One region of the Citrobacter braakii genome, then DNA from elsewhere that is predicted to be linked to it. Evidence: riboswitches for the same ligand, from Rfam matches in the RefSeq annotation. Region 1 holds a riboswitch; each other region holds the start of a gene.

Region 1 (10,667 bases):
TGATGCGCCAGTTGCACCACATCCTGACTCGTAGCATGGCCTGCATTGATCAGCACCAGTGCCTGCTGCTGATGTACCGCTGCGCCACCAATGCGCATGCCTTTTAGCTGACATTGATCGATAAGCCAGCCAGCAGCCAGTTTCACAGAGCCATCAGCCTGCGGGTAATGAGGTGCAGTCGGGAATTTCGCCAGGAGCTCCTGCGCAATGTCCGCGGTGACAACCGGGTTTTTAAAGAAGCTCCCCGCATTACCGTTTACTTTTGGATCGGGCAGTTTTGTGGTGCGCATATGGCAAACAGAATCAAAAACCTGCCGAGGCGTTACCGTGGCAGGATCAAGACGCGTCAGGTCACCGTAAGTGAGAACGGGTTGCCACTGTTTAGGTAAACGCAGACCAACAGCAACAATCGCAAAACGATCCTGGTACTCATGTTTGAAGATACTGTCACGGTAACCAAATCGGCATTCTGCGGCGCTGACACGCAGATGTTTGCCGGTCGAAAGCTCTACGCAGTCCACGTATTCACAGACGCGCCGCAGTTCTACGCCATAGGCACCAATATTCTGGATTGGCGATGAACCCACGCAGCCGGGGATCAGCGCCAGATTTTCCAGCCCGGGCATGCTTTGCTGCAGCGTATGCTCTACCAGATGATGCCAGTTTTCACCCGCGCCTACGTGCAAATGCCACGCATCAGGTTGTTCTGTAATCGCTATTCCCTTGATACGGTTGACGATCACCGTTCCATGGAAGGCATCAAGAAACAGGACGTTACTCCCTTCGCCCAGGATTAGCACTGGATGATGTGATGCATTGGCTGATTGCCAGGCATTTAGTAGTTGTTGCTCATTTTCGACACAGACAAGCACATTAGCGTGTTGATCGATACCGAAGGTGTTCCAGGCTTTAAGGGAGTGATTCATAGACGCTTTCCTGATGCAAAATCGCGCTTAGTTTACCGTATATGCAGCAGGATGGCTTGTGTTATGGAAGCTTAGGAGCAACCGATGAGGCTGCAATCACAGTCAGAATAAGGTTTACAGGCCCCGTATCCGGTAATAACAGACGCCGGCCGGATAAGGCGGGAGGCCACCTCCGGCAGTTTTCACTCCCTGCAGACGCAAAAAAGCCCATCCGGCAGGATGGGCTTCTTCACTTATTTGATGCCTGGCAGTTCCCTACTCTCGCATGGGGAGACCCCACACTACCATCGGCGCTACGGCGTTTCACTTCTGAGTTCGGCATGGGGTCAGGTGGGACCACCGCGCTACAGCCGCCAGGCAAATTCTGTCTATCAACACACCTCTCAGGTCTGTCGATGTAATCTGTAATCAAGCTGAATTTCGATGTCTCATCCGCCAAAACATCTTCGGCGTTGTAAGGTTAAGCCTCACGGTTCATTAGTATCGGTTAGCTCAACGTATCGCTACGCTTACACACCCGACCTATCAACGTCGTCGTCTTCAACGTTCCTTCAGGACCCTTAAAGGGTCAGGGAGAACTCATCTCGGGGCAAGTTTCGTGCTTAGATGCTTTCAGCACTTATCTCTTCCGCATTTAGCTACCGGGCAATGCCATTGGCATGACAACCCGAACACCAGTGATGCGTCCACTCCGGTCCTCTCGTACTAGGAGCAGCCCCCCTCAATTCTCCAGCGCCCACGGCAGATAGGGACCGAACTGTCTCACGACGTTCTAAACCCAGCTCGCGTACCACTTTAAATGGCGAACAGCCATACCCTTGGGACCTACTTCAGCCCCAGGATGTGATGAGCCGACATCGAGGTGCCAAACACCGCCGTCGATATGAACTCTTGGGCGGTATCAGCCTGTTATCCCCGGAGTACCTTTTATCCGTTGAGCGATGGCCCTTCCATTCAGAACCACCGGATCACTAAGACCTGCTTTCGCACCTGCTCGAGCCGTCACTCTCGCAGTCAAGCTAGCTTATGCCTTTGCACTAACCTCCTGATGTCCGACCAGGATTAGCTAACCTTCGTGCTCCTCCGTTACTCTTTAGGAGGAGACCGCCCCAGTCAAACTACCCACCAGACACTGTCCGCAACCCGGATTACGGGTCTACGTTAGAACACCAGCCATTAAAGGGTGGTATTTCAAGGTTGGCTCCATGCAGACTGGCGTCCACACTTCAAAGCCTCCCACCTATCCTACACATCAAGGACCAGTGTTCAGTGTCAAGCTATAGTAAAGGTTCACGGGGTCTTTCCGTCTTGCCGCGGGTACACTGCATCTTCACAGCGAGTTCAATTTCACTGAGTCTCGGGTGGAGACAGCCTGGCCATCATTACGCCATTCGTGCAGGTCGGAACTTACCCGACAAGGAATTTCGCTACCTTAGGACCGTTATAGTTACGGCCGCCGTTTACCGGGGCTTCGATCAAGAGCTTCTCCTTACGGATAACCCCATCAATTAACCTTCCGGCACCGGGCAGGCGTCACACCGTATACGTCCACTTTCGTGTTTGCACAGTGCTGTGTTTTTAATAAACAGTTGCAGCCAGCTGGTATCTTCGACTGATTTCAGCTCCATGAGTAAATCACTTCACCTACATATCAGCGTGCCTTCTCCCGAAGTTACGGCACCATTTTGCCTAGTTCCTTCACCCGAGTTCTCTCAAGCGCCTTGGTATTCTCTACCTGACCACCTGTGTCGGTTTGGGGTACGATTTTGTGTTACCTGATGCTTAGAGGCTTTTCCTGGAAGCAGGGCATTTGTTACTTCAGCACCGTAGTGCCTCGTCATCACACCTCAGCGTTAACAAGACTCCGGATTTACCTGGAATCTCCGCCTACATGCTTAAACCGGGACAACCGTCGCCCGGCTAACATAGCCTTCTCCGTCCCCCCCTCGCAGTAACACCAAGTACAGGAATATTAACCTGTTTCCCATCGACTACGCCTTTCGGCCTCGCCTTAGGGGTCGACTCACCCTGCCCCGATTAACGTTGGACAGGAACCCTTGGTCTTCCGGCGTGCGGGTTTTTCACCCGCATTATCGTTACTTATGTCAGCATTCGCACTTCTGATACCTCCAGCATGCCTCACAGCACACCTTCAACGGCTTACAGAACGCTCCCCTACCCAACAACACATAGTGTCGCTGCCGCAGCTTCGGTGCATGGTTTAGCCCCGTTACATCTTCCGCGCAGGCCGACTCGACCAGTGAGCTATTACGCTTTCTTTAAATGATGGCTGCTTCTAAGCCAACATCCTGGCTGTCTGTGCCTTCCCACATCGTTTCCCACTTAACCATGACTTTGGGACCTTAGCTGGCGGTCTGGGTTGTTTCCCTCTTCACGACGGACGTTAGCACCCGCCGTGTGTCTCCCGTGATAACATTCTTCGGTATTCGCAGTTTGCATCGGGTTGGTAAGTCGGGATGACCCCCTAGCCGAAACAGTGCTCTACCCCCGAAGATGAGTTCACGAGGCGCTACCTAAATAGCTTTCGGGGAGAACCAGCTATCTCCCGGTTTGATTGGCCTTTCACCCCCAGCCACAAGTCATCCGCTAATTTTTCAACATTAGTCGGTTCGGTCCTCCAGTTAGTGTTACCCAACCTTCAACCTGCCCATGGCTAGATCACCGGGTTTCGGGTCTATACCCTGCAACTTAACGCCCAGTTAAGACTCGGTTTCCCTTCGGCTCCCCTATTCGGTTAACCTTGCTACAGAATATAAGTCGCTGACCCATTATACAAAAGGTACGCAGTCACCCCATAAAGAGGCTCCCACTGCTTGTACGTACACGGTTTCAGGTTCTTTTTCACTCCCCTCGCCGGGGTTCTTTTCGCCTTTCCCTCACGGTACTGGTTCACTATCGGTCAGTCAGGAGTATTTAGCCTTGGAGGATGGTCCCCCCATATTCAGACAGGATACCACGTGTCCCGCCCTACTCTTCGAGTTCACAACACATGCACTTTTGTGTACGGGACTATCACCCTGTACCGTCGGACTTTCCAGACCGTTCCACTACCACACATGCTGATTCAGACTCTGGGCTGCTCCCCGTTCGCTCGCCGCTACTGGGGGAATCTCGGTTGATTTCTTTTCCTCGGGGTACTTAGATGTTTCAGTTCCCCCGGTTCGCTTCATTACGCTATGTATTCACGCAATGATAGTGTGACGAATCACACTGGGTTTCCCCATTCGGAAATCGCCGGTTATAACGGTTCATATCACCTTACCGACGCTTATCGCAGATTAGCACGTCCTTCATCGCCTCTGACTGCCAGGGCATCCACCGTGTACGCTTAGTCGCTTAACCTCACAACCCGAAGATGTTTCGTAAAACACTTCAGTGTTGCAAAAATTTGAGAGACTCGGACACACCGCTTTTCATTTCTTGTTTACGGAGAAATGAAACAGTGTGTCGTTTCAATTTTCAGCTTGATCCAGATTTTTAAAGAGCAAAACTTCGCAGTGAACCTTTTCAGGTACACTCTGAAGTTTTCTTGTGTTTTTGCAGTAAAGGATGGTGGAGCTATGCGGGATCGAACCGCAGACCTCCTGCGTGCAAGGCAGGCGCTCTCCCAGCTGAGCTATAACCCCATCGTAAATGCTAATCTCTGTACCCTAATTCGTTTCCGGGCAAGGCGCGGTGGTGCGAAGCATACTGAAGTATGCGAGCATCGCCGTAACACAGCACGGAGGCGAATTTGGTAGGCCTGAGTGGACTTGAACCACCGACCTCACCCTTATCAGGGGTGCGCTCTAACCACCTGAGCTACAAGCCTGCAGAGATTTTCTTACTGCTAATTTTCATCAGACAATCTGTGTGAGCACTACAAAGAACGTTTCTTTAAGGTAAGGAGGTGATCCAACCGCAGGTTCCCCTACGGTTACCTTGTTACGACTTCACCCCAGTCATGAATCACAAAGTGGTAAGCGCCCTCCCGAAGGTTAAGCTACCTACTTCTTTTGCAACCCACTCCCATGGTGTGACGGGCGGTGTGTACAAGGCCCGGGAACGTATTCACCGTGGCATTCTGATCCACGATTACTAGCGATTCCGACTTCATGGAGTCGAGTTGCAGACTCCAATCCGGACTACGACATACTTTATGAGGTCCGCTTGCTCTCGCGAGGTCGCTTCTCTTTGTATATGCCATTGTAGCACGTGTGTAGCCCTACTCGTAAGGGCCATGATGACTTGACGTCATCCCCACCTTCCTCCAGTTTATCACTGGCAGTCTCCTTTGAGTTCCCGGCCGAACCGCTGGCAACAAAGGATAAGGGTTGCGCTCGTTGCGGGACTTAACCCAACATTTCACAACACGAGCTGACGACAGCCATGCAGCACCTGTCTCAGAGTTCCCGAAGGCACCAAAGCATCTCTGCTAAGTTCTCTGGATGTCAAGAGTAGGTAAGGTTCTTCGCGTTGCATCGAATTAAACCACATGCTCCACCGCTTGTGCGGGCCCCCGTCAATTCATTTGAGTTTTAACCTTGCGGCCGTACTCCCCAGGCGGTCGACTTAACGCGTTAGCTCCGGAAGCCACGCCTCAAGGGCACAACCTCCAAGTCGACATCGTTTACGGCGTGGACTACCAGGGTATCTAATCCTGTTTGCTCCCCACGCTTTCGCACCTGAGCGTCAGTCTTTGTCCAGGGGGCCGCCTTCGCCACCGGTATTCCTCCAGATCTCTACGCATTTCACCGCTACACCTGGAATTCTACCCCCCTCTACAAGACTCTAGCCTGCCAGTTTCGGATGCAGTTCCCAGGTTGAGCCCGGGGATTTCACATCCGACTTGACAGACCGCCTGCGTGCGCTTTACGCCCAGTAATTCCGATTAACGCTTGCACCCTCCGTATTACCGCGGCTGCTGGCACGGAGTTAGCCGGTGCTTCTTCTGCGAGTAACGTCAATTGCTGTAGTTATTAACCACAACACCTTCCTCCTCGCTGAAAGTACTTTACAACCCGAAGGCCTTCTTCATACACGCGGCATGGCTGCATCAGGCTTGCGCCCATTGTGCAATATTCCCCACTGCTGCCTCCCGTAGGAGTCTGGACCGTGTCTCAGTTCCAGTGTGGCTGGTCATCCTCTCAGACCAGCTAGGGATCGTCGCCTAGGTGAGCCGTTACCCCACCTACTAGCTAATCCCATCTGGGCACATCCGATGGCAAGAGGCCCGAAGGTCCCCCTCTTTGGTCTTGCGACGTTATGCGGTATTAGCTACCGTTTCCAGTAGTTATCCCCCTCCATCGGGCAGTTTCCCAGACATTACTCACCCGTCCGCCACTCGTCACCCAAGGAGCAAGCTCCTCTGTGCTACCGTTCGACTTGCATGTGTTAGGCCTGCCGCCAGCGTTCAATCTGAGCCATGATCAAACTCTTCAATTTAAGTTTGATGCTCGTGAATTAAACTTCGTAATGAATTACGTGTTCACTCAGAGACTTGGTATTCATTTTTCGTCTTGCGACGTTAAGAATCCGTATCTTCGAGTGCCCACACAGATTGTCTGATAAATTGTTAAAGAGCAGTTGCGACGCGCTTTAGCGCTCTGTCGCGAGGTCCCGTATATTACGTCTTCCTCATTCAGAGTCAAGCATTTAATTTTGCTTTTCTCTGCGAGATTCGCAGTGGAACCCCGCTGACCCGGCGGTTTGTAATCCGTTGTTCCGTGTCAGTGGAGGCGCATTATAGGGAGTTATTTCAGGCTGACAAGGGGAAATTTAAAATAATCTTCCGAGTGCCTATTTTTCCACCAGAACAGCCTAAACAGCCAGTTTTTCGAGCGTCTTAAAGCCATAACGCTGCAGCACGGGCAATAATTGTTCGGCTTCTGCCGTCATTGCCATGCAGAATGCGACATTCTCATCAGTTGATTTCGCATCTGGCGCTTCATGTTCTAATAACCAGGCCGTACGACGCGCAATCGCGGCACCAGAATCCACCAGCCGCGTCCCCTCGGGCAGGACCTGTAAAAGTTCTTCCCGTAATAGAGGGAAATGGGTGCATCCGAGCACCACCGTGTCAGGTGGTTCCGACATCCGCAGCCAAGGGCGCAGGACACGACGCAGTTCTTCCAGAGAAACGGTTTCACCATGCAGCTTCGCTTCCGCCAGTTCCACCAGCTCAGCGGAACCCAGCATCGCTATCTGACATTCGTTAGCAAACCGTGCAATCAACTCATGGGTATATGAACGCTTCACCGTTGCACGCGTAGCCAGCAGTCCCACCACACCATTCGCCGTGAGTCGCGCCGCCGGTTTAATGGCAGGCACCACGCCCACAACCGGAAAGGCAAATTTCTCACGTAATGCAGGGAGCGATACCGTGCTTGCTGTATTACACGCGATGACCGCAAGAGAGAGGGGATAGCGCTGCTGGACCGCAGTCACAATCTCAACAACACGTTCGACGATAAACTCCTCGCTCTTCTCTCCATAAGGAAAGGCGACGTTGTCGAAAGCGTATATATAGTGGAGATCCGGCAGAAGACGCCGGATCTCGTCATAGACCGACAACCCACCGACGCCGGAATCAAACACCAGCACAGTGGGGCGCGGATCAGAAAGTGTAGCTGCCAGACAAGGTGTATTCCCGTCCTGCAGTTGCGTAGCCATAAACTGTCTCGTAATCTTTATCGAACAGGTTGGCGATTTTACCACGAACTGTCAGCTGTGAGGTGATTGGATATGACACGCCAAGATCCCACAGGCTAACCCCACCCATTTTTACTGGCTGGTAGGTTACGTAGTCAGTGTCATAACGCGTTCCCAGGTAATGATACGTCAGGCCCCAGTCAAAATCATAAACCTGCCAGTCGAGCTGGTACTTCACCTGGTTTTTAGAACGGCGTGCGAGCGGCTTGTCCGTAATCGCATTGCGCGAATCGACATAATCGTAGCTCAGCGTATGTGCCAACGGCCCGGTATCAAAGTTTGCGGTCGCTTCCACACCTTTAATACGAACTTTACCTTCGTTAAAGTATTTCTCGGTATGCGGGTCGTAATCGATCATGTCGTCAATATCATTACGATATCCGGATACACGCCAGTTCACGCCCGCCGTTAAGCCTTCAAACGCCCCTTCCCATTGCTTACTTTGTTCAGGATCCAGGTTCGAATTACCGTAATAACCATGCAACTGTCCGAGATTAGGCGCTTTGTAAGATGTACCGTAGGACGCAATAAAGCGATAGCCTTCAATAAACTCCCATCCGGCGCTGGTCTGCCATGTGCCATGACGGCCAAACTCGGAGTTATCATCACTGCGCGCCGCACCTTCAAAGGTAAAGTCGCCCAGTTGCTGCAACCCGGTCAGGTAGAGACCCGTATTACGCTGATCGTAACCGTCCGTGACATACCCGGTGCCAGGCGTCGTGGTTTGCTTTTGCCAGTCAACACCTGCGCCTACGTTACCGTGACCAAGCACCATACTGTTGGACCACTGAACATTATATTGCTTCATATCATCCAGTGTGGCCGAGGAGTCATAGCGGCCATAATCCGGATCATAGTTGTAATCTTTACTATGGCTATAGCTGGAAACCAGTTGCGACTGGATAAGCTCGCCATTAAAGCGCAGCCCGGCATCCCAGCTTTGGCTATAGAGCTGACGGGTATCCACTAACGGCGTCCCAGGATAATAATACGCGTCATAATCTGTTCGGTTATCATAGCCGTAGCCGCGAACAAACCCGCTCCATGTATCGGAAAAGTTATGTTCCAGCGCGCCATACAGCGTCTTACTTAAGAAACCGTCTTTGTCGGGCTGAGCCTGAGAGCCAGTGCTACCGTATGCGACAACATCAAAACCTTTGGTATAGGCATAATCGCCCATTAATGTGACGCGCGTATTTTCGCCAAGCTGTTGTTGGGTTGAGACATCATAATTCTGATACCCATTGCTCCCCACACCGGCAGTGAGTTCCGTCCCCGGCTTTTCACGCGTGGTAATGATATTCACCACACCGCCAATCGCATCAGAACCATAAACCGCCGAACGCGGCCCACGAATGTATTCGATACGTTGCACTAACGAGACTGGGAACTGGCTAAGATCGGCTGCGCCGCTAACCCCTGCCAGGTTCAGACGCACGCCGTCAATCAACACCAGCACATGGCTGGCATTGGTGCCGCGGATAGAAATAGACGAATTTTGTCCCATACCACCGTATTGGGCGATATCCACGCCCGGCAGGCGGCGAAGCACATCATTGACGGAAGTGGATTGCCAGCGATCGATATCCTGACGCGTAACAACGGTGATAGGGGCAAGTACAGCGCTACGAGGCTGCTGAAAACGGTTGGCAGTGACGACGAGAGTATCTGGGCTAGTGTCCTGCGCCCAACCCGAAAATGCTGTGACGGACAGCGCCGTGCACAGCAACGATTTTTTAATCATTGTAAAGCATCCACAATATAAGAAGGATGCCGCAGGTCCCACCGATAGTACGCGATGATGAAAACCAGATGCGACGTTAGCCGGCAGGTCTTCGGGCTTGGAGGCAACTTAAAGAGATGATGACTTCCCACGGCAAGCCGCAGTGTCTGCACCAGGTGCGCTCATCTCCTACCTTCCTTACCGCTGCGCGTCAGCTCCAGATTCACACTGGATTCCCTTTTAACTCACTGGACCGGAAAACGGATGCTACAGTTTGTTACAACCTGGTGTCCAGACCGCGCATCACAATATCGGAAATCATCAATGACTGGACATCTGTTGAGCAATCCCTACAATCCCCGCGTACTTTTATTTTTCAGGACGCATCATGACCCCCGAACACCTTCCGACAGAACAGTACGACGCCCAGTTAGCTGAAAAAGTAGTGCGTCTGCAGAGCTTAATGACGCCATTTTATGCACAGGCTCCGGAAGTGTTTCGCTCGCCGGTCAGCCACTACCGTATGCGCGCGGAATTTCGTCTGTGGCATGACGGGGATGATCTGTACCACATCATGTTCGACAGCCAGACCAAAAGCCGTATCCGCGTCGACAGTTTCCCGGCGGCCAGCGAGCTTATCAACACGCTGATGACGGCAATGATCGACGGCGTTCGCAACAACCACGTCCTGCGCCACAAACTGTTCCAGATTGATTACCTCACTACCCTGAGCGATCAGGCGGTGGTATCGATGCTGTACCATAAAAAGCTGGATGATGAATGGCGTCAGGAAGCTGAAGCGCTGCGGGATGCGTTACGGGCGCAAAACCTGAACGTGCATCTGATTGGCCGGGCAACCAAAACCAAAATCGAGCTGGACCAGGATTACATTGACGAACGCTTGCCGGTTGCGGGTAAAGAGATTATCTACCGCCAGGTTGAGAACAGCTTCACCCAGCCGAATGCCGCCATGAATATTCAGATGCTGGAATGGGCGATTGATGTCACCAGGGGATCAAAAGGCGACCTGCTTGAGCTGTACTGCGGCAATGGCAATTTCTCGTTAGCCCTCGCACAAAACTTCAACCGCGTGCTGGCCACTGAAATCGCTAAACCGTCCGTGGCTGCTGCGCAATACAACATTGCGGCTAACCATATTGATAACGTACAAATTATCCGCATGGCGGCCGAAGAGTTTACTCAGGCGATGAACGGGGTTCGCGAGTTCAACCGTTTGCAGGGAATCGATCTGAAGAGTTACCAGTGTGAAACCATTTTCGTTGACCCACCGCGCAGCGGTCTGGACA
Region 2 (10,667 bases), 1.6 Mb from region 1:
GATAGTTCAAATAACTGCCGTTGGCGAACGTATAGAACGGCGTCGACCAGTTGGTCGAGAACATGTAACCATCCCACTTGCCTTCGTTATCTGCACCGTAATTTTCACGTACATAGTGCGCATAAATGTTCATTCCCACCAGACCAAACCACGGCACTTTAACATCCGTGCCGAGACCAACGTAATGCTCAAATAATTCCCGGTCACCAATGTTATTTACCGTTGCGATATAGAATTCGTTAAATGGCCCAACAGATAAATCTTTATTAAAAATGGCGTCGAGGGAAAAACGTGGAGATATCTTGGCAAAGAAGTTATCCCCCCCGTGACGATCGTCCTGCTCGCGATCCAAAATATCAAAGAAATCCACATAACCATACAGATCGATAATCCCGGATCGTGCGCCAAACTCCAGCTCAAGATAGGTGTCATTACGAATACCATAAGGCACTTTCGCATCCACACTTTGCATTAAGTTCATCTGCATCCAGTTAAAATCATTTTTGCGGATGTTGCCATCGGCATAATCAGCCGCAAGCGCTTGCGTACAGCACATCGCAATTACCGCACCCAGAACTGTTTTTTTCATCATTGATTTATTTTTCTTCAGCATTTTCAATTCCTTTGAGCAAGGTTGAGTGTCGTCCCACCAGATAAATGGCGTGACGGCGGGCTATCTAATTAAAGAGGTAAGCGTTATTACTGTGTTTAATTACGTTTGAGTTTTAATGTACCCATCAACATAATAAAGATAATTAAATACAACACCGGTATTGCGTACATAATTTTCTGCAATCCCATAGTTTTTTCCATTAGCGCACTGATCGCCGGACTAAACATGGCGCCAGCACTACCGCTAATTAAAATATAAGAAACGTTCTGGCTACTCGCGCGCTTCACGAAAGAAACCCCGTAGGCAATAAAGGAGTTATACAGCGCTGCGCAGACAAACCCGTAACTATAGGCCAGATAATCAAGCCCGGAGATATTTTCCTTCGTGACAATGATGGTGGTAATAACGCAAGCTAACAAAATAATGCTAAGCAAGAAATAATGTATCTTTACGCGGGAAACAATAACGGTTGAGACTAACGCGCCGACCAGCGCAGCACCCCAGTATTGCGTAATAATATTACCTGCTTCTTCGAAGGGAATACCAAATTTGTTCTTCACAAATAATGGTGCCCAGGTCAGGAAGGTATACAGCGCCAACATACCTAAGAACAGGCCAATGCCTCCGCTGATAATCCCTGGATTCCACTCGGATTTCACCGGGTCTGCGCTATCCGCTGCAGGAGCCGTTTCACAGGCGGTAAAGCGGGTGAGAGTCACAACGCCCAGCGTGAGTAAGGCCACTATGCCTACGCTCAGATAGCTGTAACTCCACGACATATTGTGCGTCAGGGCGAAGGTGGTAATCAGCGGGAAAACTACGCCCGCGACGTTAAAGGTGGCGTCCTGCACCACCAGCATCGTACTTTGAATGCGATCCTGCCAAACCGAAACCACGATCGTTCCGGCCACGCACAGACCAATCCCGCCGCAGAAACCCACCAGGGTCATGGCGACCATCACCGGCCATAAGCCAGGGCTTAAGTGCATTGCCAGAGCGCAGAGGAACACTATCGAATAGATAATGAGCGTCATACGCTTAACGCCGATTTTCTCAATCAGGAAAAAGGCGGCAATGGTCCCAGCTAACGCCCCACCGTTAAGCAACGAAAATATCGAGGCGACGGTATTCACATCGGCACTGTAGCGTACTGCAATCGGTTCAATCAGCATGCCAAACTGACTGGCAAATCCTGCCATAATAAAATTTGCCAGAAAACTAATCAGCGTAAGTGCTATTTTATTCTTCATATAATGCCATCTCTGATTGGTTCATTTAAATGCTGATGCTAAGCCGTAACAGCTGTATTTAGCGCCAGCTCTATCATATTTTTAAAGGTTAACTGCCGTTCTTCCGCCGTTGTTTCTTCTCCTGTCAGGCAATGATCGGATACGGTTAATATAGCCAACGCTTCAATATTAAACTGATGCGCTAAAGCGTATAACCCTGCCACTTCCATATCCACACCCAGCACACCAAACTTTTCCAGTGCAGGTATTAAATTTTCGTCAGGATCGTAATAAAGATCGCCACTGAAGACATTGCCGACTTTAACGTCAATACCGGCCTTCTGCGCCAATGCCCACGCCTGCTGCAATAATGGAAAATGGGCAGATGTCGCCATCGTGTAGCCCGCGCTACGTTTTAAATTTGTGATGGAATCCGTTCCGGCGGCGATGGCAAGAATAATATCTCGCATTTTGACATGATGTTGTGTTGCCCCCAGACTGCCGACACGAATAATTCTCTGTACACCGAAATCATGTACCAGTTCATGAGCATAAAGCGTCATTGACGGTATACCCATGCCATGTCCCATCACCGAAACAGGTTGCCCAAAATAAAGACCGGTATAGCCCAGCATATTGCGTACATTGGTGACTTCGCGGTAATCCATTAGATAATTTTCGGCAATAAACTTAGCGCGAAGCGGATCGCCCGGCATAATAACGGTTGGCGCAAAATCACCCGCTTTAGCATTAATATGTGCAGTCATAACAATTCCTGAATTATGGGTATTGAAGATATGCAGGGATTGTAACCAGCGGTTTGCAGAGGATTGAGGACAAAAGTCCTGCTCAGAGGATCGGCCTCTCATTTCTGAGAGTTAGTGTTGCGGGCAGATGGAAAAGCAGAAAACGGCGTCCCCGCCGCGCAGGCAGGGAAAGCGCGCAGGACTATCAGGATTTATCGTTCTGTCTGAACAATAGAGCGGTGTAACGAGTATTCACTTTCCCGCTACGCTTACCATCTGGCCCGAAATAGCGATCGTTTCTACACAGACGCTCGGTGCCGGGCTGGTTAGTCCGGTCGTTGCTGCATATGCTGACAATGGCAAGACGCTCATCGCTAGCGAGATGCTAACTTTTATCATCGTGTTGTCCTTATCTCATTTTGCTTGCGCCGGATAATAGTCCCAACAATGACATATTTAACTAAAGAGTTGTAAATATTTCGGTAAGATTAAATTTTTTATATGCTTTTTCTTTTATAGTGCCATTCGATATCAACGTGCTCATTTCAGTGACAAAATTTATAATATCATCACACTTGCTGTTATCGGGTAAATCGGTGTAATTATAGTTCCACCATTTTATTTTTAACAACTGTTCAATAATATCTGACTCAAATCTGTATTTGATAATTTTCGCAGGAACCCCTGCGACAATAGCATATGGAGGCACATCTTTAGTAACAACGGAATTTGCTGCAACAACAGCACCATCACCAATTGAAATACCACCTTTTAAAACGACATCATTGCCAATCCAGACATCATTACCAATCGTTGTATTTTTAGGCTTTGTAATAAATGGTTTCAATACCCAGTTTTGTCCGAACTCGTTGGCAGCATATTTATCAAACTCGCCATTATAAGTAAGCATATGAGTTGTAAAACGATTCATAGGATGGTTCCCTCCCATGATTTTTACGTTTGATGCAATACTACAAAATCTTCCGATATTTACATTACCCGGAAAATAACAGGTTGGAAATGAAAACGCACCAACGCTAGAAAAACTTTTTACTGGCATTGTGGAATATTGTTCAGCAATAACATCAGCTTCAATTCTAATTTTGTCACCTTTCGAGAACAGTAACAAATTTCTTTCTTTATAAACTTTCTTACCTCTATGATTCAAAAAGATATCGTTATCCATGCAAAATTCATAGTGCTTCCGAGTCCATCTAAAAACAAAAACTTCATTTGTGTCTTCTGAAAAATTATAGAGTCTGATTTTCATACTGTTATTATCTGCTTTTATTTGAAAATGTACGATTAGATTAAAGATACTCTAAACCCTAACCTTAATCAACTATTACAGCATGAAATAATCCATATTGTAAATCACCTTGTTGTGACATTTACTCTTACCACTCATAATTTAGTTTCTATAATATTCTGCTTAGAGAATGAATACAGACATGTTTTGAGACGTCGTTTTCAAAAACAAAATGTCAGATGCTTTTCTATAAGGGCACTTCAGGTAATGAAGAAAAAATGCAGCCCCAGTTGCAAATGCCTGGCAGCCCAATAAGATGCAATTCTTTTTTCTGTCCCAAGAAGACGCTGAAATCCTTAGTTCTCGCGACAGCCTGACCTTCTGCGCGAAGAATTTTGTTAAGTGTTTCTGCTTGATTGCACTCTGTGGAGACCGCCCAAACACCCATTTATAACCCGTAATGAGAATAGCTCCGTATGCAATTGCGAGTCTGTCTCCTACTGCTCAATATTGTTTTTAAAGTGGTCTTATTGTTATTATCATTTTCCGTTCTAAATTTGAGTTATGCTGCCATGATCCCATTTAGGTTTAGTGAGATGACTCCCGCCGATATTCCTGCTGTTCAGTCGTTTCTTGTTGAGCATCTTAATTTATTCTTCAATGCCGGTAGAGCCATGCCTTCTGCCGAAGAAGATCTCTTTGATCTCGAACAACAGTATATCTTGCAGGAAAGGAATTCATTACTTTGCGCGTGGAGTGAAAACCAGGAATTAATCGCTACACTGGCGGTATGTCAATATGATGATCGTATTACTGAACTACGTGGTCGCTATAACTTGTCTGAAACGGCGGAAATTTGTCGTTGCTACGTGGATGAGCGCTACCGCAGACAGGGGATCGGAAGTCAGTTGTTTGCTTTAGCTGAGGTATTCTGTCAGAAACATCAATATAAGACTTTGTATCTCCACACACATCATTTTTTACCCGGAGGGTATTATTTCTGGTTGCGTAACAATTTTAATGTGATTATGGATATGCAGGATGAGTGGCAATTGGTACATATGGAGAGTACACAAAAAAGTGTCAAGCGCTGATATGCGGAACTTTTGATGGTGATCAATATGTTTCATACACAGAAATTTCAGCATGCGTGTAATTTGATCAATATCAACCAATTCTCATTTAGCTTCCTGTTGCTATTTTCATTTACAACATCGCAGTAACCAACAAAATCATAACTCACTGTATTAAATGGGTATTTTTCCCCACACCACTGCCTTTCATCTCTTGCCCTCTATGGTTGACCTTGTTAACAATTGCCGCTAGAGTCGCTTTCGACAGCATTTCATTACATTTTTGTATATGAATAGGAATATGGTGAGAATTATTCAATTCAATTCCATAACTGCCCCCGCAACTGTAGGCGGATGCAGAATATCCCTGTGTGGCTCATAAACCACAGGTCACTGTAAAGTTCATCTTTATGGGAAGGCCGATATTCTGATTACCGTGAGTCAGGAGACCTGCTGTCAAAGGTATATGCCATTGAGTGGACGGGATGGTCCATGGGATGAATTATTTGACGCAAGCGGTAGTGTATTTATGAATAAGATTTTGGCTGAGTAAAGCTTATTTGCATTTTTTGCATATCTTCATTCTTAAATTTCACGATTCAATGTCATCTATCTTCATGTCTCCTCCCGATATATGGAATGAAATAAGCCATGACCAGACCTTAAGATTCTGGCATCAACGGGACGATGATAATGCACGCTAATTCTACCTTTTACTTCTCTAAAAAAACGCTTCTGGCTATTTTTGGCACGACTGCTCTCCTGCTTACTTCCGGTTTTTCCGAGGCAGCAAAAACCGAATATCCTCTGACGATTAAAAACTGTGGCCGCGATATTACCTTCAATCAGGCACCAACGCGCGTGGCGACGGTGGGTCAGAACAGTACCGAGATTCTCTATTCACTGGGGCTGGCCGATCGCGTCGTGGGTACTTCGCTGTGGTTTGGCCCGGTACTGGAGGCTTATAAAACAGCAAACGAAAAAGTCGCCGTTATCGCGCAAAATATTCCAAGTTTTGAAGGGATCGTGGCGAAAAAACCGGATCTGATCGCCAGTCAGTTTGAGTGGCAAATCGGCCCTGCTGGCACGGTTGCCTCTTACGAACAGTTTAGTGAACTAAAAATTCCCGTTTACACCGCGCCAGCTGACTGTGCGAAAGATAACGAAGATGGTGGTGATGGTGTCCGTAAGGGCATGTTTGATATTGCCATGGTGTATCAGGAAGTCGCCGATCTGGCGAAAATCTTCGATGTTCAGGATAAAGGCGAGGCGCTGATTGCCAGCCTTAAAGCACGTGAAGCCGCAGCGAAAAACAAAATTACCGGAATGGATGAGAATGTTTCCGCCGTGTTCTGGTTCTCAAGCGCCGACCTCCAGCTTGACCCTTACGTTGCCGGGAAGTTTGGTCCGGCGGCATGGATCGCCCAAACGCTGGGAGTGAAGAATGTGATTGATTCTGCTGAAGAGTGGCCAACGGTGGGTTGGGAAACCATCGCAAAAGCGAATCCTTCACTCATTGTGCTCGGTGAGATGAGCCGTCGCCGTTTCCCGGCGGATGACTGGAAGGTCAAGATGGAATACCTCAAGTCCGATCCTGTCGCCAAACTGGTTCCTGCCGTCAAGGAAAACCATCTACCGGTCATTGACGTACAGACCATGAATGCCGGGATCAGAACTATTGATGGTGTGGAAAAACTGGCTGATGCCCTTGTTGAATATGGCTTAGCACATCCGCAGGCTGCTCATTAATCTACGTTTTGCGCTATATCCTCACACGGTATAGCGCATCTCCGTTACTCAGGAACGCAGATAATCATGAGTGATTCACGCAGGATGCGTCGCGCTGTTGGTCAGCTTGCGGTGAGAGTCAGTGGGCATGCCGTTTGGGTCAGTGCGCTAATGTGTGGCGTGCTGCTGGCGGGGATTTCCATCGGCGAAACGCTTATCCCCTGGCAGCATGTTCTCAGCACGCTGGCAAATCATCTTTTTGATACACACTATCCTGTCGATGCGCTGGATGCAGGGATCGTCTGGAACTACCGCCTGACCCGAGCGCTGGTCTCGGCCAGTTGCGGCGCGTGCCTGGCTGTTTCCGGCGTAGTGTTACAGTCGCTGCTACGCAATGCGCTCGCCGAACCCTATCTACTGGGGATTTCTGCCGGAGCGTCCACCGGGGCGGTGCTGATTGCTCTCACTGGACTTGGGGCTGGCATCATCAGTATGTCATTGGGCGCTTTCATTGGTGCGCTGACGGCATTTCTGTTCGTTGCGCTATTGGCGATGGCCGCTGGCGGTAGACAAGGTGGGGGTGTAACAACCCAAATCATCCTTGCCGGGATCGCCAGCTCCCAGCTTTTCAATGCGATTACATCGCTTATCATCACCCGCTCAGCAAACGCCGAGCAAGCACGCGGTATTATGTTCTGGCTGTTGGGCAATTTGAGCGGTGTACGCTGGCCCGATGTAGTCTTAGCCATTCCTACCGCTCTGGTCGGTATCGCGCTGTGCTTCTGTTATGCCCGCCATCTTGATGCTTTCTCCTTTGGCGCGGAGTCTGCGGCATCGCTGGGCATCCCGGTAAAACGTACCCGTGCAGTACTGATTGCCGCCGTCACCGGCATGACGGCGATTATGGTCTCCATTGTGGGTGCGATCGGCTTTGTCGGTCTGGTGATCCCTCATGCTGCTCGTCTGCTGGTCGGCAACCAGCATCATCGACTGCTGCCGGTTAGTGCGCTTACCGGAGCTATTTTCCTCATTATCGCTGATGTTATTTCCCGCACGTTACTACCCGGTCAGGTACTCCCAATAGGCGTGATCACGGCTCTGGTTGGCGCTCCTGCGTTTTCAATCATTCTGATTAGAGGAAACCAGAACAAATGACGGTGAATCTCGTACAGCCACTCGTTACCTCTGCGCAAGTCGTTATTGAAGCCTGTAATTTGTACTGGAAGGTAAAAGGTAAGACGATTGTTGAAGATATTTCACTCAGCGTAACGCCCGGCGAGTTTGTCGGCATCATCGGTCCCAACGGCTCGGGCAAAACGTCACTGATTTCACTGCTGGCCGGTTTGCTGAAGCCAACTTCCGGGCGTATCACCCTGCAGCAAAAGGCGCTCCAGCATTATTCGCGCCGTCACCTTGCGCAGCGGGTGGCGCTGGTCGAACAACAGGCAGAAACCAGCGAGCGTCTTACCGCTTTACAAGCCGTTTCTCTGGGGCGGACGCCCTGGCTTAGCCTGCTCTCGCCCTGGTCCGCCAAAGATGACGATATCGTGCAAACTATGCTGGAGAAGGTCGATCTCCGTGAATTACAGCACCGATGCTGGCATACCTTTTCCGGGGGAGAAAAACAGCGCCTGCATATCGCCCGGGCGCTGGCGCAGCAGCCGCAGTTGTTACTGATGGATGAACCCACCAACCATCTCGACATTCAACATCAGATTGGCCTGCTTAGTCTGGTTAAACGTGAAAAGCTCACGGTCATTGCCGCTCTGCACGACCTCAATCATGCCGCGATGTTTTGCGATCGCATCATCGTCATGACATCCGGGCATATGGCGATGCAGGGGACTCCTTGCGCCGTGTTTACCCGTGAAAACCTCCATGCCTGGTTTGGTATCGACGCCATTGTTGAACATGAAACTGGCGCTGAAAACTGTTTTATCCGTTATCAAAGACCTGATGAATTTTAAGGAAGAATCGATGAAATATCTCAAACAGAGTCTGAAAGTTTTATGTTTACTCGCCCTCGCCTCTTCAACCTTCGCACAAACTCACGACGTTTTGATGAAAAATCGTGGGTCTGCGGGACCAATGGTCTATGAGCCGGATTATCTGGAGATCCAGCCCGGGGATACGGTGAAGTTTATCCGTAAACATAAGAGCCACAACGCGGCTTCAATCGCTGAATTGTCTCCGGCTAACTATCCCGGTTTTTTGGGAAAAATAGATGAAGAGATCGAAGTAACTTATGACAATGCCGGATTTTACGGCATCAAATGTACACCACATTACGCTCAGGGCATGGTGATGCTGATTAAGGTAGGAGATGCCCAGTTACCAGCAAGCTATCGGGCATTCAAAGCGCCGGGTATTGCTGATAAGCGCTTTCAGGAAATTTACGCGCGTATCGACAAACGTTAATCCGCGATACTCAGGGAGAAATTAGAGGTGACAGAGAATAAACTTGCAGATGGCGAAATCCAGGAACAGCGCCGGGAATGCCTGTGTAAACTGACAAAATTCGTCGGTGCGGCAGGCGTCGCTGCTGCCGTCTGGCCGCTGGTTTCGGCCCTCGGCCCGGATGAGAAGACTCTTGCGGAAAATGAACCGATTGATGTCTCTCTTGCGGGGGTTGCTGCTGGACAAACCGTCAGACGCGTATGGCAGGGAAAGCTGATTCTTATTCACCATCGCACCCAGGATGAGATTATTACTGCCAGAAGTGCCGACTGGCATACGCTTATCGACCCACAACCGGACAGCGAGAGGGTCTCTGCTACTCATCCTCAATGGCTGGTGGTTCAAGGGTATTGTCCACATGCCGGGTGCGTACCCAACGCCCGACCTGGAGGCGTGGGTTGGATCTGTCCGTGCCACGGCTCAGAGTTTGATACCTCCGGGCGCGTGACGCGCGGCCCCGCGACGGCCAACCTGGCAATCCCGGACTACGTTATTCATTCGGATGGTCAGGCCGTGCGTATCGGCACGAAGGAAGCCTGAAATGAGGAGTGAGCGCGTCTATTCGCTTCGCTGGCGTATCCCGTTTCCTCGCTCGATTGCCGGACTCTGGGTATTCGCAATCGGCGCCATCCTGCTGGTTATACTCGCCGTGCAGATCCTTACGGGTATCGTGCTGGCGATGTTTTACGTGCCGACGGCCGAGCTGGCATTTGACTCCATTATTCATATTATGCGTGCGGTTCGCCATGGAGAACTATTACGCAACATGCATGCTATTGGCGCGTCGCTCTTTTTCTTTGCCTGTTATCTGCATATTTTTCGTGGCATGTACTACAGCGTTTACCGCAAGCCCTGGACGACAATGTGGATGATTAGCGTTACGCTGTATATCCTGCTGATGATGACCGCATTTCTTGGTTATAGCCTTATCTGGGGGCAAAAAAGCTACTGGGCGGCTACGGTAATTACCCGCTTTGCCCAGGCCATTCCGCTGGTGGGCGATACCCTTTACGCATATTTAGTCGGCAGCCATACTCCGGGAACGCCGATGCTTGGCCGCTTTTTTGTTCTCCACTTTATTCTTCCCTTTGTGATTGTCGGCGCAACGGTTTTTCATATTCGCACCGTACAGTCGGCGTTTGCGCAGGCGATGAAAAAGAGGTTTAGCGAGAAAGAGTCCAGGAGCCTGCTGTTCGATTACAAAATTACCGATCTTGATGCCATCAAAATCATCCTTTTTTTGATGATCTTCGCCTGGTTCTTATTCTTCGCGCCGCACTATCTGAGCAGCGCCGATAACTTTATTCCTGCGGATCCAACAGTTACACCCGCGATTGTTGCGCCGGAATGGTATTTTCTCCCCTTCTTCTCCATCTTGCGTTGCTTCCCAAATGAATTCGTTGGCTTATCCGCAATGTGCAGCTCGGTACTGATTTTCTATTTCCTTCCCTGGCTTGATACTTCCCGGGCTCGTTTTCGCCATTACAGCAAACTGGTTAAATGCGGATTCTGGCTGTGGGTCATTAATGCCTGCTTTTTAGGCTGGTTAGGGTCGAAAGCGCTGGTTGGCCC
Region 3 (10,667 bases), 2.2 Mb from region 1:
GACGTCCGCGCAACTGATGGCTAATGCCAGACCACTAACTTCAAGTAATCCCAGTGATTGCTTCACGCTGTGCTCCTTGGTTGCAACGACTTATGCGGATTTAGGTAAAATGGCTTCAACGTCGCTGTGCGGACGTGGGATAACGTGGCAGGATTTCACCTCGCCAACGGCGCTTGCTGCAGCGCTTCCTGCATCTACGGCAGCTTTCACTGCGCCGACATCGCCGCGAACCATAACGGTGATAAGGCCTGAGCCGATTTTTTCGTAACCAACCAACTGCACGTTTGCGGATTTCACCATGGCATCAGCGGCTTCAATAGCGCCGACGAGCCCTTTTGTTTCAACCAGTCCCAGTGCGTTATTCATACTGCTTTTCTCCTGTGGGTTATGAGTGGCATTCCCGAAACGGAATGCCTTTAACCAGCCGCGCAGCGTTATTACCAATGCTGCGTCGGGCGTGGTTATCTTGTTGATACGTCAGCGTAAATAGTGGCGCTGATGTGGGTAAGTTTTTATAGTGCACGACCAGTTTTTCGCGACTGCAGCCAATGCCAACCAGCAGCGGCGATTGGCAAGCCGCCAGCCATGCGTTGTGGATAACGTCAGTTGACGGGCTCTCCTGAATCACAAAGGGGATCCCTTCTTCTTCAATACCCAGCAACACATCACTCCAGACGTCAGTGCATCCAGCAGTGGCGAAGATAACGATGGCTGGCGTGGTGAGATTACTTTCCATGAGCGAATGCCTTGTACCAGGAGAGAATCAGCCCTGTCGCGACCGCGTTGCGCGGACCTTCGGTGCCACGAATGTTGCCGCGCCCGGCAACCAGGCGATAGTGCGCCAGCGCATCGGTGACCAGTTGCGGAACTTCAAAGTCCAGGGATGAGCCGCCAACCAGCACCACAAAAGGAATATCCCGAATGTTCCCGGTCGGACTCACCTGACGTAGCGCTCTGAGTGCGTTGGTGACGAAAACGCGTTCCTTAGCGCTGCGGCGAATGGCCCGGACTTTCTCCAGCGCCAGTTCGCCTGGCAGTGGCACCAGTTCATCGGGTTTTACTACGCATACGCGGGCAAAAACCGTTGGCGGGAGAGGTGTAGGGAAGAACTGGACGCTGCCATCTTCGTGGCGAAGATGGAACAAGCTCTCGACTTTCGCCAGCGGGTACTTTTTGATCTCTTCAGCGAGATAACGGTCTTCCAGCCCCAGTTCACGGGCAATAATCATCGTGACCATATCGCCCGCACCCGCCAGGTGCGTGGCAATAATTTCGCCTTTCGGGTTGATGATGGAGGCGTCGGTCGATCCTGCACCGAGGTCCAGAATAGCCAGTGGCCGCGTCGTGCCGGGGGTGGTTAAGGCCCCCAGAATGGCAGCTTCGGCTTCGGCGCCGCCAACCTGGACGTCAATGTTGAGCTTTTGCGTGATTTCCTGAGCAATCATCGCCATTTGCAGGCGGTCTGATTTCACCATGGAAGCAATGCCGACAGCCTGTTCCAGCGAGAACTCACCGGCTAGTCCGCCGGTCACGCTGACGGGAACCGAGGTATCGGCTGCCAGCAGGTCCTGAATAAAAATTTCGTGGCTGGGTTTGTTAGTTAATTCAGCCATTGTCTGGCGCACATGCTCCAGCATGCCGCCAATATTGGTGCCAGCCTCTCCGGTGACGTTATCCAGTTTTGGGCATTCACCAACGGCTTTCATAATCGCTTCAGCGCCAGCTGCAACGTCGACCCGTACGGTACGACCCTGCGACTGTAGCTCCAGATTTCCGGCAGGAATGGCTCGTGCTTTCACATCACCTGATGGCGTTTTCACGACCACGGCAGAACGGTTGCCAATCAGCGCCCGCGCCATCGGGACAATGTTTTTAGTCTCGTCGGCGTTGAGGCCAAAAACGGTCGCAATCCCGTAAGGGTTAGAAAGCGTTTCAATGACTTTTCCTGGAATTGCGACCTCAATGGCAGCCAGCATACCTAACGGGATGCGGTCGATATGAAGGACTTCATCGACGATAGGCAGGGGGTGGGTCAGACGATTACTGACCAACACGCCATCGTCCTGCTGCAAAATAACGCCAGTTAACTGGTATCCGGCGCGGACGGAGGCATTAATCATCGTGGCGACATCGGCGAAATCAAAGGCCGATGACACCACCAGAATATAGGGCGTATCCGCCGGACGGCTGAGCAGGTCTTCCGGCGTAATAGTGACGCCAACGCCTAATCCGACGCCGCCCGGCGTTTTAGGGTTATGGCCGATCATGGTGGATTCAGTGATGATGGTTTCGGTTATCGTTTCCATCGCGACGTCGCCAATGACCGGGGTGGCTTCGTTAATACGGATTAGCGAAATATCGCTGACATTGATACCGGCATTTTTTGCTGCCAGCGAAAGTGCCTCCTGAATACCAAACACATTACGTAATGTGCCTTTAATTCCGGTGGTTTCTGCCAGCGCGCTGCCGGTGATGCTCAGTGCGCCAGACTCATCGAGGGCAGCCAGAGCGACTTCCGTTGATGAGTTGCCTATGTCAATGCCAGCTATATATCGCATGATCCTGTCCCTGAGTTAGTCGTCGCCTTTGAGTTTTTTACGCTCAACGTACAGCGCTGCCGCTTCACGAACGAAAGCTGCACAGATCTTTGCCTGATAACGATTTTCGAGATCGTCAGCGATAGCCATCAGCTCGTCTTTCGTTGAGCGGTATGGGCGCAGCGCGTTGTAGATCTCAAGAATGCGATCGTCAGGTACAGCGGTTAGCTCAGCGGCACGCTCGAAGTTCATCGCCAGTCTGTCACGTCCGGCATCTTTGGCGATTTCCGCCTGAAGGCGCAGCGTTTCAGGGGTGATGCGCATGTCCTGCGCCGTCACTTTGTTGCTCAGAACATTTTCGAGCGTGAAGTCATCCAGAGTTTTGTTGGTTGCGGTTTTTACCCACTCAGGATGTTTATTCGCGAGAGGGTAATCCGTGACTTTCGCGGTATGTGCTGGTGAACTCGCCGCGGCCGGCGTCACGGGCTCGTCTTGCAGGCTGTTCATCCGGCTCAGCACATCCCGAACCATCGATTCAATTGCGTCGGTATTCATGGAGTTATCCTTTATCAAAGCGCCACGCGCAGTTCCTGCGGGTTTTTGCCCGTCACGACGTATTTGGTCTCTTTAATGTGCAGAATGGCCGATTTCGCCTGGTACTTAGGACGAGCCATCTGGTCATTCAGAGTAGGGACCGGTTGCGGAGATTCACGCTTGGCATAACGCGCGGCGTTTTTACCGATCTGACGATAGGTTTCCAGCGTCAGAAGTGGTGCCTGAGGGAACAGCTCCAGGTTAGAAAGCGGCGGTAACCCCTGCTGGTGGATTACCGTGGTGCCTTTTGACTGGATGCCGATAGAGATCCCGGAACCGCTCAGACGGTTACCTTCCACGGCGACAAATGCCACATCGGAGGATTTAAAGCAGCGGATAACGCGCGCTTTAATGCCTTCTTCTTCAATACCCGCAATCACTTCGCGCAAAATGTTCTTATGCGGGATCCCTACGATATTGACGGTTTGCGACAGTCCAAACGCGGGACCTACGGCAATAATCACTTCGTCTTGCTGCTGGCCTTGTTTGGCTTCGCCAATCTCGGTCAGAAAGCTGTCGCCCTGCGCCGCTGCAGCCTGTGGCGCGCTAGCCGCTGTCGATGCGCGGAATGAGACGGGTTTGTCGCTGGTTTGCATTTCAGACAGTACGTCTTCAATTATCTGGCGCAGCAGCTTTTCATTGATTTCCATTTTTCACCCCTTAGCCAAGTTCGTTGGGATCAAGTGCGCCAGGGATGTTTTTGATCTCTTCCCAGCGTTCGCCTTGTAGGCGATAACCTGTTGCCGGACCGGCATAGTCATTGACGTCATTTACTGCGGATAGCACCTGTCCGTCGCCAACGATAATGGCGGAGGTATGCAGATAATCCCCGGTTAACTTGGCTTTCTGGATGTTGAGCATGTCCTGAGCGACATCGGTAAACCCGCCCTGAGCAAGGGCTTTCACCACTTCCAGACCGTTACGGTTTTTATTGATGATCTCTTGCGCAAACTTGATATCTTCAACGATGTTTCGCTCCGGCATATCTTTCGAACCGTGGGCGTAAGTCGCCGCTTCCACTTCTTCATCAGTGATTGGTGGTAATCCCATCCCGGCAAAGACGGCCTGCAGTGCACGTGCCGCTTTATTACGAATGGCGATAACGTCTTCTTCACGAACCGGACGCAGACCCCCATCTACCTTGAGGTCTCGCTGGAGAACGTTGTAGTCGTCAAAATCTTCGGCATCCTCGTTCGAACCCGCAAACATATTGTCGTAGTTCGGTACAGCGGAATAACCGGAAGAAATGAAGTCAGTACCCGGCAGGAACTGCATCAGCAGGCGGGCAGTACGACGCATATCCGAGTGGGTAAAGGTTTGGTCGTTGCTGGAGGCACACTCCAGATCCAGGGAGGAACAGATCAGGTTTTCAGCTAACACCGCACGAATGCCTGACGGCACAGCGGAAGGCACGCCGATGCAGCTTACTGAGCCATTTTGTAAACCCTGTACGCCAGCGGCTTTGGTGATGTAAATACAGCGGGCTTCAAGGTAAAGCATCGATTTACCTTCGGCGTAACCCATCTGAACTTCTGAGCCAGAACCGGAGGTAAAGCGCATTTTCAGACCGCGTGAGGCGTAGGAAGAGGCGAGGAAACCTTTCGACCATGGCGTGTCATCGCCGTCGGTAAAGACGGGTTCAGTACCATAGACAGAGATGGTTTCCGCGTAACAGGTGTGGCCTAACATACCGAGTTTAAGTTCGGTCGCTTCTTCCAGCGAGCACTGGGTTAATACGCCAGGGCGCCCAACTTGTGAGCCGACTAACAGCGCAATGGCGTTAAAGGGTGCATAACGCGCAACGGCAACCGTCGTTTCTTGTTCGTCAAATCCGCGCCAGGCGCCTTCAGCCGCATCAGCGGCAATCTGCACCGGATTATCTTTAACGTTAGTGACGTGCGCCTGCTGAGACGGTGTACGACGAGCACGCATTTTCTGCATGGCCATCATCATCTCAACGACGTTCATATGGGACACCACTTCGACAATTTTTGCCGGGGTCATTGCGGTGGTCAGCGGCACAATGTCTTTGCGCTTCACGTTAGGGTCGCAAAGCATATTGGCAAGTTTTACTGAGTTCATCGCCATGACTTCTTCAGCGCGCGCCAGGTTAATGCCATAGCGGGCAATGAAATGGTCAATTAAGTCAAATTCACTGGCGGATTTGCCGTCCAGTTCTGTGACTGTACCGTTGACGATTTTAATCGACGGTTTAGGGTCGTTCGGGCTTTCCATCGCAATGAAGCCTTCTTCGATCCACTCCTTAACGAAGCCATCCTGATTCACAGGGCGCTTCGCCAGTGCTTCAAATCTTTTCGATCTCATGAATCAGCCTCACAGATATCAGATGTAGGACGGACGATCGTTTTTCGGTTCTGAGCCGAGGGTCCCGAGTACGGTTTTACCGATTTCGCGGGCGGAGATAACGGCCTGACGTACAGCGCCGGAATCGCCTGAAATGACCAGAATGGCTTCGTTACTGAAGCTGGTGCCATGGGCAGGGGAGCTGTAGGCCACAACTTCCACGTTGGCGGATTTCAGCGCAGTATCAGCCATCAGGACACCAACGGATGCCGGGGCGCCGACGATCACGCCACAGGCACGGCCAATCGGTGCACCAAAGGCTTTTTCCAGCGCGTAGCTGGCGCGTGCGGTGTATTGCATCTCGATGTGACCGGCTTCGTTGGCATACACATCGCCAAAGGTGCGATCCAGTTCTTTCAGCGCAACCTCAATTCCGCGTTTCACGTCGGAAACATCGTTGCCGCCGAGAATAATCAGCGAACCGTGACCCGCGCCGCCTTTGGTATCACGTGGCAACTCAATACTGACGACTTCAGTATTGGTGGCTTTTACCGCTTCATCTGCGGCCATGATGTGCGGGCCTGCACCAGTACGCGCGCCAAGGATGCCAATGGAGCGATACCGTTTTTCAAGTTTCATTGCGTCCAGTAGGGCGCTGTCCACGTTGGCGATTACCAGACCGACGGTGTCGCCAATCGCAGTACCGACAAACTCCGTTAAACTGCAGCTTTTCTCTGCCATAGCCGTTTCTCGTGTTGGAGGATTATTTTCAGGGATAGCCTGCTGTTCCGGCGTTGCCACGCGAGCAATCACCTGCGCCATGATCTGATCAACCAGCTCATTGCTGCTCATTAGCTAATTCCCTTCGGTAAGATTTTTTCTACATCGGTATGAGGGCGTGGGATGACGTGTACGGCTTTCACTTCTCCCACATTACGTGCTGCGGCGGCACCTGCATCTGTTGCTGCTTTGACTGCGCCAACATCGCCGCGGACAATGACTGTTACCAGCCCCGAACCAATTTTTTCGTAGCCGACCAGCATTACATTGGCTGACTTCACCATTGCATCTGCGGCCTCTATGGCTGCAGTCAAGCCTTTGGTTTCTACCATTCCTAACGCTTCTTGTTGCATAAAGACCTCGCCTGGGTTGTCCCGATGTTCATGACTATAAAAAGAAGCGAGGAAAAAGAATGGCTGACTTGAAATTGAGAGTGAAAAAATAATAGAGGTAAGGTGATATAAAATTGCTATTAATTATTTTAACTTATTGTTTTTAATGGATATATTAAATTTTATTGATATGATTATTTAGTTATGTCAGTTCCACATTTACACTTTTTCTGGTGACATTATAAATATCATTTGCTATGCGAAAAAAATGAAATTGTGATGGTGGTTTGAAAACGGATTTCTGCTAATAGCAATATTTTATTGTTTTGAAAATGTCCGTGTAATACGCGTAATCCCGATTGTCTCTAATGTTTTAATAAAGTGCGTAGCAAGAATTTGCTATTGCGCCACGATTTTAAAGGGCAAGCTATCCGCAGAATGCCAACAATTTGCTGATACGGCCTTTTATAGTAAGCCTCGAAGTATTCTACTTGCCAGTAAGGAGTCCGCTGGTAAAGACACGAACTCTGCTTAGAAGGTGTCACAATGAACGATTCACTAAAAGCGCAATGCATTGCTGAGTTTTTGGGTACCGGGCTGTTTTTGTTTTTTGGTATTGGCTGCCTGAGCGCTCTGAAAGTCGCAGGTGCCAGCCTGGGATTGTGGGAGATCTGCATCATTTGGGGTCTGGGGATCTCGCTTGCAGTCTACCTGACGGCCGGGATTTCTGGCGCGCATCTCAACCCTGCTATCACCATCGCACTGTGGCTGTTTGCCTGTTTTCCGGGGCGCAAAGTATTACCTTACACTGTGGCGCAGGTCGCGGGGGCCTTTGGTGGCGCTTTGCTGGCTTATTTGCTCTACGGCAGTCTGTTTACCGAGTATGAGTCGGCCCACCAGATGGTGCGCGGCAGTCTGGAAAGCCTGCACCTTGCCAGTATTTTTAGTACCTATCCTGCGGCGGCGCTCAGCGTCTGGCAGGCAGCGTTGGTCGAAGTGGTGATTACCTCCATTCTTATGGGGATGATCATGGCGCTGACTGACGACGGTAACGGCGTTCCTAAAGGTCCGTTGGCGCCATTGCTGATTGGTATTCTGGTTGCTGTTATCGGCGCATCCACCGGTCCGCTAACCGGATTTGCGATGAATCCGGCGCGTGATTTTGGTCCTAAATTGTTTGCCTGGATGGCCGGGTGGGGAGAGGTTGCGATGACCGGCGGGCGTGATATCCCTTATTTCATTGTACCGATTGTTGCCCCAATCATCGGCGCGTGCGCGGGCGCAGCAATTTATCGTTATTTGATTGGCAAAAATTTACCCTGTAATACGTGTAAGCTGGACGAAAATGAGAGCTAGCTTCACAGAAGAAGTTTATTTTTGAAAAGTAAAAACTGTTTTCGTGATCCGGTATCCTGAACTGCCCAAAAAGTCTCCCAAGAATGGGAGACTTTTGTTATGTTCAATTACGACTTTCATCAATGCTCAGGATGGCAGGGTGAAAATGAATGTGAATAATATGTTTTATTTATAACAATAAATTAACTGAGAGGTTTTATCATGATTTCTGCGAGTGCCCTGAACTCAGAACTCATTAATAAAATCGCACAGGATTTTGCGCAGGCCACCAGTCTGGCCGTTGTGGTTGTCAATATTCACGGTGATGAAATTTCTGAGCTTTTTAATTTCACCCCTTTTTGCCAGTTGATGCGTCAGCATCCTCAGCACAGTACCCGTTGTCGTATGAGCGATCGCTGTGGAGGGCTGGAAGCCTCTAAATCCGATCAACCCTGCATCTATCGCTGTCACGCCGGACTTACCGATTTCTCAATTCCGCTGGTCATTGCGGGGCACCTGGTAGGGTTTGTACTTTGTGGCCAGGTACGCTTAAGTAACGATGTTGGTTTGGTTGATATTCTGAATGTAGATGACCGCTGGCAAGCCGATCCCGAACTGGTCAACGAGTTTCGTAATGTACCGGAAATGGACTATTCGCGAGTCATCGCCTCAGCGGATCTGCTGAAGCTCATCGTAGAAAATTGCCTTAAGAAACAACTTAATTTTGTGGTTATCAAAGATAACCCGCAGCAGTCAGAGCCAGTACGCGCTAACCGCAGCACCAATCCTCATGACAGCAAAATGAAAAAAGCACTGCGCTATATTGATGCGCATTTATCAGACGAATTGCGTCTGGAGGATGTCGCCTCTCATGTTTACCTTAGCCCTTACTATTTCAGCAAATTGTTCAAAAAATATCATGGTATCGGTTTTAACGCATGGGTAAACCAGCAGCGAATGGCCAGTGCAAAAGAGCTGCTTTGCCACAGTGACTGGAGCATAGCCAGCATTGCGCGTAATTTAGGATTTTCGCAAACCAGTTATTTTTGCAAAGTTTTTCGTCAAACGTATCAGGTCACGCCGCAGGCATTTCGCCAGCAAATAAATGTCATTTCACGTGGCGAATCCGCTTAAATGGCAATATTTTGCTATTGCCGATTTTTGATATAGGGCGCTATGCCAGTCATTATAAAATGAAAAGTAGCGACAGCAGTCAATAAATTGTCATAGCGCAACAAAATAATAGTATTAGAGGGATAAACTGCACCAGTTTTTATTTTTGTGATGAGATACAGTGTCTCTGTGAATGACTTTCTTTATTCTTTGTTGGCACTTTCATTCAGAATGCGAGCATATGAATAAGTGGGTTTATGCCAGGTAATTGGTTGAATGAACCCGGCAAGATATTAAATTGAATTATTGTCATGAGGTCGTGAATTTACCTCATAACAGAGAGCTTAATTAATCAGGCTCTTGAACTGACAGGTTTGCCACATTTGTGGTAGGGAAGGGGGTGAGAATCCCCCGCAGCCCCCGCTGCTGTGATGCTGACGACCCCGTATTGACCACTGATCGCAAGATTGGGAAGGACGGGTGAGGATGACGCTAAGCCAGAAGACCTGCCTGTCAGTGACTACCAACAACTTCGGTGGGAAGTGGGTGGTTCAGATGCATACAGTCGAGAGACTGGGTATCTTTACACCCCTACCACCCTGAACAGGATCAGGGTATGGCGGCCAATTTTCACGCTTTTGTTCTTGCAGGTACCGGAAGCGGCTGTGGTAAAACCACGGTGACGCTGGGCTTGTTGAGCTTGTTGAAAAAACGCGGTTTACGCGTCCAGCCTTGCAAAGTAGGCCCCGATTACCTTGATACCGGCTGGCATACCTCGGTATGCGGCACTGCTTCCCGCAATCTTGATAGCTTCATGCTTCCCGTCCCCACCCTGAATGCTTTATTTCGCGAGCACATGCAACATGCGGATATCGCCGTTATTGAAGGCGTTATGGGGTTGTATGATGGATACGGCACCGACCCAAACTACTGCAGCACCGCCGCGATGGCCAAACAGTTAGACTGTCCGATTATCCTACTGGTTGATGGCAAAGCCGTTTCCACCTCGATCGCCGCGACGGTAATGGGGTTTCAGCATTTTGATCCAACCCTGAATATTGCCGGCGTTATTGTTAACCGGGTTAACAGCGAAACGCATTACCAGCTCCTGAAAGTGGCGATTGAGCGTTACTGCGCTGTACCCGTCTTAGGCTACGTTCCCCGTATGGAAGGCGTTGCGCTTCCTGAGCGTCATCTGGGTTTGGTTACCGCGCGTGAGTCGGTTATCAACCAGAAGCCGTGGCAGGCGTTTGCCGCGACGCTGGAGCAAACCCTTGATATCGACGCGCTGCTGAGATTAAGCCAGTTAGACACGCTTCCTGCGGGTGAATGGCCAGCGCTGCCCGCCGCAGACGCCGGAGCAGGGCTAACGCTTGCCATCGCCGATGACGAAGCGTTCAATTTCTACTACCCGGACAACATTGCGCTACTGGAGCGCACGGGGCTTAAAATTGTCCGTTTTAGTCCGTTGCACGACACCTGTTTACCCGACTGTCAGATGATCTGGCTGGGGGGCGGCTATCCTGAGTTACATGCTGCGGCGTTGGCCCGTAATGTTGCAATGCTTAACCAACTGCGGGCGGCGCACCAGCAGGGTGTCGCGATTTATGCCGAGTGCGGGGGGCTGATGTATCTCGGCAGTTCGCTGGAAGACAGTCAGGGTGATACCTGG

Evidence for each region. A riboswitch is a leader RNA that binds a small molecule or an ion and turns the genes downstream of it on or off. The one in region 1 is predicted to bind cobalamin.
Region 2: it holds a riboswitch for cobalamin, as region 1 does, so the genes downstream of both, GFC06_RS19335 (ABC transporter substrate-binding protein) here and btuB (TonB-dependent vitamin B12 receptor BtuB) in region 1, are expected to answer to the same signal.
Region 3: it holds a riboswitch for cobalamin, as region 1 does, so the genes downstream of both, GFC06_RS13270 (cobyrinate a,c-diamide synthase) here and btuB (TonB-dependent vitamin B12 receptor BtuB) in region 1, are expected to answer to the same signal.

What each region holds. Positions count from the first base shown of each region.
Region 1 covers NZ_CP045771.1:710,679-721,345, forward strand. The annotation lists gene murB (UDP-N-acetylmuramate dehydrogenase) at 1-926, opposite strand, end outside; rRNA gene rrf (5S ribosomal RNA) at 1,169-1,284, opposite strand; rRNA gene GFC06_RS03255 (23S ribosomal RNA) at 1,383-4,289, opposite strand; tRNA gene GFC06_RS03260 (tRNA-Ala) at 4,498-4,573, opposite strand; tRNA gene GFC06_RS03265 (tRNA-Ile) at 4,682-4,758, opposite strand; rRNA gene GFC06_RS03270 (16S ribosomal RNA) at 4,830-6,371, opposite strand; gene murI (glutamate racemase) at 6,747-7,598, opposite strand; gene btuB (TonB-dependent vitamin B12 receptor BtuB) at 7,543-9,381, opposite strand; cobalamin riboswitch at 9,447-9,633, opposite strand; gene trmA (tRNA (uridine(54)-C5)-methyltransferase TrmA) at 9,749-10,667, shown strand, end outside.
Region 2 covers NZ_CP045771.1:4,078,170-4,088,836, forward strand. The annotation lists gene GFC06_RS19305 (outer membrane protein OmpK) at 1-613, opposite strand, end outside; gene tsgA (MFS transporter TsgA) at 709-1,863, opposite strand; gene deoD (purine-nucleoside phosphorylase) at 1,902-2,609, opposite strand; partial or broken gene GFC06_RS23455 (YcgJ family protein) at 2,794-2,901, opposite strand; gene GFC06_RS19325 (CatB-related O-acetyltransferase) at 3,049-3,858, opposite strand; gene GFC06_RS19330 (GNAT family N-acetyltransferase) at 4,410-4,931, shown strand; cobalamin riboswitch at 5,159-5,382, shown strand; gene GFC06_RS19335 (ABC transporter substrate-binding protein) at 5,604-6,659, shown strand; gene GFC06_RS19340 (FecCD family ABC transporter permease) at 6,726-7,793, shown strand; gene GFC06_RS19345 (ABC transporter ATP-binding protein) at 7,790-8,605, shown strand; gene GFC06_RS19350 (pseudoazurin) at 8,616-9,056, shown strand; gene petA (ubiquinol-cytochrome c reductase iron-sulfur subunit) at 9,084-9,635, shown strand; gene GFC06_RS19360 (cytochrome b) at 9,637-10,667, shown strand, end outside.
Region 3 covers NZ_CP045771.1:2,864,510-2,875,176, forward strand. The annotation lists gene GFC06_RS13215 (BMC domain-containing protein) at 1-66, opposite strand, end outside; gene pduJ (propanediol utilization microcompartment protein PduJ) at 91-366, opposite strand; gene GFC06_RS13225 (glycerol dehydratase reactivase beta/small subunit family protein) at 386-736, opposite strand; gene GFC06_RS13230 (diol dehydratase reactivase subunit alpha) at 726-2,558, opposite strand; gene pduE (propanediol dehydratase small subunit PduE) at 2,574-3,092, opposite strand; gene pduD (propanediol dehydratase medium subunit PduD) at 3,107-3,781, opposite strand; gene pduC (propanediol dehydratase large subunit PduC) at 3,792-5,456, opposite strand; gene pduB (propanediol utilization microcompartment protein PduB) at 5,475-6,287, opposite strand; gene pduA (propanediol utilization microcompartment protein PduA) at 6,287-6,568, opposite strand; gene pduF (propanediol diffusion facilitator PduF) at 7,094-7,903, shown strand; gene pocR (transcriptional regulator PocR) at 8,105-9,016, shown strand; cobalamin riboswitch at 9,349-9,523, shown strand; gene GFC06_RS13270 (cobyrinate a,c-diamide synthase) at 9,612-10,667, shown strand, end outside.